Regions from separate parts of the Pseudarthrobacter sp. B907 genome, predicted to be linked through region 2. Evidence: riboswitches for the same ligand, from Rfam matches in the RefSeq annotation. Region 2 holds a riboswitch; the other holds the start of a gene.
The links. A riboswitch is a leader RNA that binds a small molecule or an ion and turns the genes downstream of it on or off. The one in region 2 is predicted to bind thiamine pyrophosphate.

Region 1 (4,376 bases), on a different contig from region 2:
CACAAGGGCGCCCGCCTCACCAGCCAGATCTCCCTGCCCGGCCGCTACCTCGTGTACGTGCCCGGCGGCTCCATGACCGGCATCTCCCGCAAGCTGCCCGACGTCGAACGGAACCGCCTCAAGCGGATCCTCAAGGACCGCCTGCCGGAGAGCGCCGGGGTGATCGTCCGCACCGCCGCCGAGGGTGCCTCCGAGGAAGAGCTGACGCACGACATCAACCGTCTGCGCGCCCAGTGGGAAGGCATCGAGAGCCAGTCCACGTCTACGAAGATCCTGGCCCCCGAGCTGCTCTACGGCGAACCGGACCTGACCATCAAGGTGGTCCGCGACGTCTTCAACGAGGACTTCTCCAAGCTGATCGTCTCCGGCGAGGAAGCCTGGGACACCATCGAGGCCTACGTCACCTATGTGGCTCCGGACCTGGTGGGCCGGCTCGAGAAGTGGACCAAGGACACGGACATCTTCGCGGCCTGGCGCATCGACGAGCAGATCCACAAGGCACTGGACCGCAAGGTCTTCCTGCCCTCCGGCGGCTCGCTCGTGATCGACCGCACCGAAGCCATGACCGTGGTGGACGTCAACACCGGTAAGTTCACCGGCAGCGGCGGCAACCTCGAGGAAACCGTCACCAAGAACAACCTGGAAGCGGCCGAGGAAGTCGTCCGGCAGCTCCGACTCCGGGACATCGGCGGCATCATCGTGATCGACTTCATCGACATGGTGCTCGAATCCAACCGCGACCTCGTGCTGCGCCGCATGGTGGAGTGCCTGGGCCGCGACCGGACCAAGCACCAGGTGGCGGAGGTGACCTCCCTAGGGCTCGTGCAGATGACCCGCAAGCGGATGGGCACCGGGCTGCTGGAAGTCTTCGGCGAACAGTGTGAAGCCTGCGCCGGCCGCGGCGTCGTCACCCATGACGAGCCCGTCGAGCACCGCCGTGCCAACACCGTCGCCGCCGAACACCACGTCCCGCGGGCCGAACACCAGCCCCCCGCGCGTACCGAGCGCAAGCGCCGCCGCGGCCGGGGTGGCCAGGGTTCGGACGAGCAGTCCGCGCCCGTTGCAGTGCACCCGGAGCCCACCGAGGCCGAGCGCCACGCCAAGGCGGAGGCTACCCGCGCGGCGCTTGCGAACATCGCCGCCGCCGCACACGCCGCCCACCTGCACGACGGCGACGCGACGGCTGCGCCCGACGCCGAAACCCGCCAGGCGGCGCTGAACGCGGCCGTGGAAGTTGCCTCGACGGAGGAAGCTGCCGGGCGTCCGGCCGCCGTGCTGACCTTCGGCGGCGAGCAGGTTGCCCTGCCGTTCGTCGAGCACGCCGAGGAAGCGCAGCAGCCGGCGCTGACCCTGGACCTGCTCACCGAGGCCTTCGCCAACCTGGGCGACGCCGAGGCCGGCAAGCCGGCGGCAGCGGAACAGGGCGCGGAAGCACCCGAAGCCCAAGCTGAGGCCGCCGAGCAGGCCCCTGCAGCGGAAGCCGCCGAAGCCGCCGCCGCGGCGCCGTCCCGTGCCACCCGTGGCCGGGGACGCGCCCGAACCGCACGGATCCAGGCCCCGAGTGCCCGCACCCGCGAGCCGCAGGCGCCCGCCCGCCAGGAAGCCGCCAAGGCACCGGTCCGTCAGGAAGCCGCAAAGGCTCCCGCTGCGCAGGCACCGGTCAGGCAGGAAGCTGCCAAGGCTCCCGTAGTGCAGGCCGCCGCGGCGGACACCACCCCGCCGCGCCGGGTACGCCGGAACCGGAGCGCCAGCCGCGCCCAGGGCGCCGCCAACGAGACGTCCGTGCAGCAGCGCGCGACTGCTCCGTCGGCCGTTGCCGGTTCGGTCCACGAGGCCAAGGCCCCTGAGCCGGCGAAGGTGGCCGCCAAACCGGCCGCCAGCGAGCCAATCATCCTCGGCGTCGGCGTTCCCGCCTCGGAGCTGTAGCACCGGGCAGACACCGCCACTCGCGGGTATCGACCGGGCTAGACGCAACATTGCGTCGAGCCCGGACGGTACCCGCGAGTTCGTTAACGGGCGCACGGTAACAACCGCAGCGGTGCGGACAGAGCCTGGCACGGACCGCTAGGCTGGGGGACTGACACGGGGTGCCGCGCAACGAGCCGGCTGAGATCCAGACCCGTTGAACCTGTCCGGTTAGCACCGGCGAAGGGATGTCTCTTGATTTCATCGACCCAGCCAGCCGCAACCGAGCAGGCAGGACCGGCCCGGCCCGCGTCCATCCTGCAGTCCACGTTCCCGTCTGCCGCCCCCGGCGAACCCGTTCTGCCGACGATTCCGCGGGTCCTCGCCATTGCGGGCTCGGACCCCTCCGGCGGCGCCGGCATCCAGGCGGACCTGAAGAGCATCGCCGCGCATGGCGGCTACGGCATGGCGGCCATTACCGCGCTGACGGCCCAGAACACCCAGGGCGTCCGGTCCGTCCACGTGCCGCCCGCGTCCTTCCTCACCGCCCAGCTGGACGCCATCAGCGAGGACATCACCATCGACGCCGTCAAGATCGGCATGCTCGGCGACGCCGTCGTGATCGACGCCGTCCGGGCCTGGCTTGAGGAGGTCCGCCCCGCCGTCGTGGTCCTGGACCCGGTGATGGTGGCCACCAGCGGCGACCGGCTGCTGCAGGAATCGGCCGAGACCGCCCTGCGGGCCCTGCTTCCGCTCGCGGACCTCATCACCCCGAACCTGGCGGAACTGGCCATGCTGCTTGGCGAAGAACCCGCCGCGGACTGGGACGAGGCGCTGGACCAGGGCAAACGGCTCGCGGCGCTGACCGGCTCCACCGTGCTGGTCAAGGGCGGCCACCTCCAGGACACCGGCGCTGACGACGACGGCGCAGGCTGCCCGGACGCGCTCGTCAACACCGGGGGACTGCTTGGTGCGGAGACGGTGGTGGTGCCGGGCAAGCGGATCGCCACCCGCAACAGCCACGGCACCGGCTGCTCGCTGTCCTCGGCGCTGGCCACGGTGCAAGTCCGGACGGGGGACTGGGAGGCGTCGCTGCGTGAGGCCAAGCCGTGGCTGCTGGGCGCGCTGCGGGAGGCCGGGCGCCTCGACGTCGGACGCGGCAACGGTCCGGTGCACCATTTCCACCACCTGCAGCAGGGCGGTTCGCCCTCCGCATCCGCCTTCGCCCGCGAGGGGGACTTCGCCGCGGTCCTCGACGGGCACGCCGCCGGCGGGCTGGACGCGATCTACGCCCTGGACTTCATCCGCGGCCTCGTGGACGGCTCCCTGCCGGAACAGGAGTTCGCCTACTACCTCGGCCAGGACGCCCTCTACCTCAACGGCTACTCCCGGGTGCTGTCGCGCGCGGCCGCCCTCGCGCCGTCGGAAGCCGAACAGCTGTTCTGGTCCCGTTCGGCGCAGCAGTGCCTCGAAGTGGAGTCCGAGCTGCACCGGAACTGGCTGGGAGGCCGGGCAGTGGCGGGAACGCCGGGACCGGTCACCAAGGCCTACGTGGACCATCTGCACGCGGCCTCGCTCGCCGGCAGCTACGGCGTGCTGGTGGCCGCGGCGCTGCCGTGCTTTTGGCTCTACGCCGAGGTGGGCGCCACCTTGCACCGGGAGTTCCTTGGCGCCGGCGCCCCGGTGGGTCACCCCTACGCGGACTGGCTGCGCACCTACGCCGACGAGGCCTTCGCGGAGTCGACCCGGCAGGCGATCAGGTACACGGACGCGGCGGGCCGGCGGGGTTCCGAGGCCGAGCGCAGCGCCATGGCCCTCGCTTTCGGGCAGTCCTGCCGGTACGAGGTGGAGTTCTTCGACGCGCCGAGGTTGCACGCCTGAGCGGCCCGGCGGGATGCGGCCGGTACGATGATGGGGCGCGGTTCCGGAAGTCGCTGCGATGCCACCACTTTGGCCCTTCGGGGACAGTGTGTGGCGTCCGTCACGCACTACCGCCGGGACCGGCCTCGTTTGCGGCCGAAGGCAAAATTAGCGTAGTCTAGATCTTCGGTGCTTACGCCAACACTTGGGTTATGACCTTGAGGAACTGTTCACCCGCCCTGCGGGCAGGACTTTCCACGGGATAGCTCATGGGTTCCCCCGGGGAATCCACCGGCGTTGAGGCACAGCGTGAGCCGGTCCAAAGACTTTGGCGCCAGGTTCCGCACGCAAATCTAGTAATAAACGTCGAGAGAAGTGAGTTCCCCAGTGGTGTACGCGATTGTCCGCGCAGGCGGCCGCCAAGAGAAGGTTTCCGTTGGAGACTTCGTTACCCTGAACCGCGTCCCCGGTGGAGCCGGCAGCACCTTTGAGTTGCCCGCACTGCTCCTGGTGGACGGTGACAAGGTCACGACTGCAGCCAAGGACCTGGCCAAGGTAACGGTTACGGCTGAGATCCTGGAAGACCTCCGTGGTCCCAAGATCGTTATCCA
Region 2 (4,376 bases):
CTGCGCCTTGCCACTGTTGAGCCCTCAGCCAGGCTGTGTTAGGGGCGGGGGTGGTGCCCGGGCCTGCTGCGGTGACTGCAGGCCCGGGGGTTTCTAGGGGTTGAGGCGGACGGGTTCGGGGAGGTAGACCTTCCCACCGGATTCACGGAATTCGGCGGACTTGGTGTTCATTCCGGCGATCGCTTCCTGTTCGGACATGCCTCCGAACTGGTCGCGGATGTCCTGGGAGAGCCGCATGGAGCAGAACTTGGGTCCGCACATGGAGCAGAAGTGCGCGGTCTTGGCCGGTTCGGCGGGCAGGGTCTCGTCGTGGAAGGATTCGGCTGTTTCCGGGTCCAGGGAGAGGGCGAACTGGTCCCTCCAGCGGAACTCGAAGCGTGCCTTGGACAGGGCGTCGTCGCGTTCGTGGGCGCCGGGGTGGCCTTTGGCGAGGTCGGCTGCGTGGGCGGCGATCTTGTAGGTGATGACTCCGGTCTTGACGTCGTCCTTGTTCGGCAGCCCGAGGTGTTCCTTGGGCGTGACGTAGCAGAGCATAGCGGTGCCGTAGCGGGCGATCTCGGTGGCGCCGATGGCAGAGGTGATGTGGTCATAGCCCGGTGCGATGTCGGTCACCAGCGGCCCCAGAGTGTAGAAGGGGGCGCCGTCGCAGAGTTCCTGCTGGCGTTCGACGTTTTCGCGGACGAGGTGGAAGGGGATGTGCCCGGGGCCTTCGACCATGACTTGCACGTCGTACTTCCAAGCACGCTTGGTAAGTTCGGCGAGGGTGTCAAGTTCGGCGAACTGGGCGGCGTCGTTGGCATCGGCCGTCGCGCCTGGCCGCAGGCCGTCACCGAGGGAGAACGCGACGTCGTACTTGGCGAAGATCTCGCAGAGTTCATCGAAGTGCGTGTAAAGGAAGTTCTCCTGGTGGTGGGCCAGGCACCAGCCGGCCATGATCGACCCTCCGCGGGAAACGATCCCGGTAACCCGGTTGGCGGTCAGCGGCACGTAGCGCAGCAGCACCCCGGCGTGGACGGTCATGTAGTCGACGCCCTGCTCGCACTGCTCGATCACGGTGTCCCGGTAGATCTCCCAGGTCAGGTCATTGGCCTCACCATTGACTTTCTCCAGCGCCTGATAGATCGGCACGGTGCCGATCGGTACGGGTGAGTTGCGGATGATCCATTCGCGGGTGGTGTGGATGTCATCCCCGGTGGAGAGGTCCATCACCGTGTCGGCTCCCCACTGGGCCGCCCACTGCAGTTTGTCCACTTCCTCGGCAATGGAGCTGGTCACGGCCGAGTTGCCGATGTTGGCGTTGATCTTCACCAGGAAGGCCTTGCCGATGATCATCGGCTCAGATTCGGGGTGGTTGATGTTGTTGGGGAGGATGGCCCGCCCGGCAGCGACCTCGGCGCGGACCAGCTCGACGTCACAGTTTTCCCGCACGGCGACGAACCGCATCTCGGGGGTGATCACGCCCTGGCGGGCGTAGTGCATCTGGGTGACGGTCTTACCCTCGAGGGCGCGGCGGGGCACCGGCTGCGCACCCTTCCATTCAGCAGAAGCGGCACCCCGGCGCACTGCGGACTTCCCGTCGTCGAGCAGGTTCCGTTCCCGGCCGCCGTAGGGCTCGGTATCGCCCCGGGCTTCTATCCATGCAGACCGGAAAGGCTCCAGCCCGACCACCGGGTCACTGCCCGGACCGGCGGTGCGGTACACCGTGAACGGTGGATTCTTCACCCCGTTCGGGGAGTCCTCCAAGGCGATCGCCGTGACAGGGACGCTAATGCCGTGTTCCGGGTCGCGGGCGTACGCGAGGGAATGCGAATTCATGGAGCTCATCGGTGGTTTCCTACTTCCTTCGCCGGCATGACCCGGACAGGTTCAACGGTCGCAGACTGCATCAGCCCGATCTCAGCCCCTGCAAGGGCACCCGTGTGGATGTGATCGATCCTACAGAAGCTTCGCCGGAGGTGGAAAATCCCTTGGACCGGTAACGACGGTGCCCCGCATGCGATCCGCCGGCTGGCGGCGGCGCGGCGCAGGCTGACGGGCACTATTGGCTCTGCCGAAGTTGTCGAGGTCTCTGTGTGGGAGCTTCCGTCGTGGCCCGACGGAGGATGCGTCGAGTTTGTTGATGAACTTACCCGGCCAGCGGGCAACGTTCGCCTATTCGGAGATGGACAAAGCTTTCCATTCCTCGATCCGGGCTTGCTGTAGCGGCGCCTTGCGGTTGAGGTACCAGGCTGCGCCGAGCAGAAGAAACCAAGCAGGTGCCACCACGAGAGCCATCCTGGTGTCATCTGCCTGGGCCAGTGCCACGAGCATGAAGCCGAAGAATGTCAGCACCACATAGGGCATGAAGGCGGAGCCGGGCATCTTGAACGTTGAGGCGGCGTGCAGGGCCGGGCGGCGCCGGCGGAACACGATGTAGCTGACGAGGATCATGGACCAAACGAACATCGTCAGGACGGAGGCCACGGACGTGACGATCGTAAAGGCGCCAATAACGGAATCGCCGGCATAGAGCAGGACCAATCCGGCCAGCAGGAAGATGCAGGAGAACAGCAGGGCGTTCTGCGGGACCTTGCGGACGCTCAGCTTCCCGAATACCTTCGGCGCGTTGCCGTCCTGGGCGAGGCCGTAGACCATGCGGGAGGTGGAGTAGATCCCGGAGTTGGCGCTGGAGGCCGCGGAGGTCAGGACCACAAGGTTGACCACCACCGCGGCGATGCCCAGCCCGGCCAAGGTAAACATGCCGATGAACGGGCTGCTGGCCGGATCGATGCTGCGCCAGGGGTTGACGGCCATGATGACCACGAGGGCGCCCACATAGAACAGCAATACCCGGATGGGGATGGAGTTGATGGCCCGCGGGAGGTTCTTTTCCGGGCTCTTGGTTTCCGCGGCCGCGGTGCCCACAAGTTCGATGCCCGCGAAGGCGAAAATGGCGATCTGGAAGCCGAGGATAAAGCCGAATGCGCCGTGCGGGAACATCCCGCCGTCGTTCCACATGTTGGCCAGGTTCGCCACAGCGCCGCTGGGCGACGTGAAATGCGTGGCGATCATGACAACGCCCGTCGCTATCAACGCGATGATCGCGACCACCTTGATGATGGCGAACCAGAATTCCGTTTCACCAAACGCTTTTACGCCGGGCACGTTCAGCAGGATCAGGACCAGGGGTGTGATCAGGGCCGGGATCCAGAGCGGGGTGCCAGGCGCGAGCTTGTCGACGTAACCGGCAATAGCCACGATGTCGGCCACTCCGGTGACCACCCAGAAGAACCAGTAGGACCAGCCGGTGAAAAAGCTTGCCCACGGACCGAGAAGGTCGCCGGCAAAGTCGCTGAATGACTTGTAGTTCAGGTTCGAAAGCAGGATCTCGCCCATGGCCCGCATGACGAAGAACAACATGGAACCAATGATCATGTAGACGAAAATCACGGACGGTCCGGCGAGGGAGATAGTTTTACCCGACCCCATGAACAGGCCGGTGCCGATTGCGCCGCCGATGGCGAGCAACTGGATATGGCGGTTCCCCAGGGCACGGGCGAGATGTGGTTCGTGGTTGTGTTCGGAGGCGCTGGTCCTGGTCTCCGAGATGGTGCGTTCAGACATGAGCTTCTTTCCTTCTTACGGCCGGCGGTGTGGCGGTAACCGTGGCGCCGCGACACCGACCAGGCGGCTCCGTCGAGGATGTGACGGAGATAACAGCGGGGTGGTGAATTAAGACTAGGGGTATGTTTCCAGCGCGAGGCGGGGAAAATTGCTCGGGCTTAAGTCTCTTCCTCGTGCACTTACTGGCGGTGTCGGCGGGTCGCGGGCTGCTGCGAGGTCCCGTAAGGGATCTCCTCCGGCTTTCTGCCGCGCTTCGCGACGCATCCGGGCCCTTCCTGTAAGAAGGACCCGCATGAGCTGATCATCGCTTGCGGTCCGGAAGTTACGCGACAAACGTCGACCATGTGAACTACAAAAGTCGTCCAATGTCACATGCTGGTCACCGAAACGACCATGCTCTCCTTCGACATCCCCGCCGGCGTGCCGGGGGACCCCCTGCACGCCGTCGTCATCTGGAGCACCCTATTGGGAGACACGCCCTAGCGGCGGCGGTCCAGGTGAAGCCGGTTCCCCACTTCGGGACTGGCGACGTCGATGCCTCCCGAGACTGGGGCATCATCCCCGGCCGTTGCAGGTTCCGCTTTTCTGAAGCCAGCTCAACGTAGATGGCCTCGCTCCGGCGTTCAGCCGCAGCTCAGGCGGTGCTATCGAGGATCAGCCGCGCCGTCTCCGTTGGTTGGTCCCAGTGCGGGAAGTGACCGCAGTTTTCGAACCAGTGGAGCGTTGCATCCGGGAACAGCTCCGTGGCCCGCGCCGCCTCGCTGGGAGCGGTG

Region 1: linked by a shared signal. The riboswitch ahead of ABLI39_RS00475 (bifunctional hydroxymethylpyrimidine kinase/phosphomethylpyrimidine kinase) and the one ahead of thiC (phosphomethylpyrimidine synthase ThiC) in region 2 are both predicted to bind thiamine pyrophosphate.

Annotation. Positions count from the first base shown of each region.
Region 1 is NZ_JBEEQE010000001.1:91,213-95,588, reverse strand. Features, by position in the region: gene ABLI39_RS00480 (Rne/Rng family ribonuclease) at 1-1,926, shown strand, start outside; TPP riboswitch at 2,074-2,171, shown strand; gene ABLI39_RS00475 (bifunctional hydroxymethylpyrimidine kinase/phosphomethylpyrimidine kinase) at 2,221-3,786, shown strand; gene rplU (50S ribosomal protein L21) at 4,153-4,376, shown strand, end outside.
Region 2 is NZ_JBEEQE010000002.1:161,005-165,380, reverse strand. Features, by position in the region: gene thiC (phosphomethylpyrimidine synthase ThiC) at 94-1,824, opposite strand; TPP riboswitch at 1,822-1,929, opposite strand; gene ABLI39_RS02310 (amino acid permease) at 2,152-3,603, opposite strand; gene ABLI39_RS02305 (alpha/beta fold hydrolase) at 4,238-4,376, opposite strand, start outside.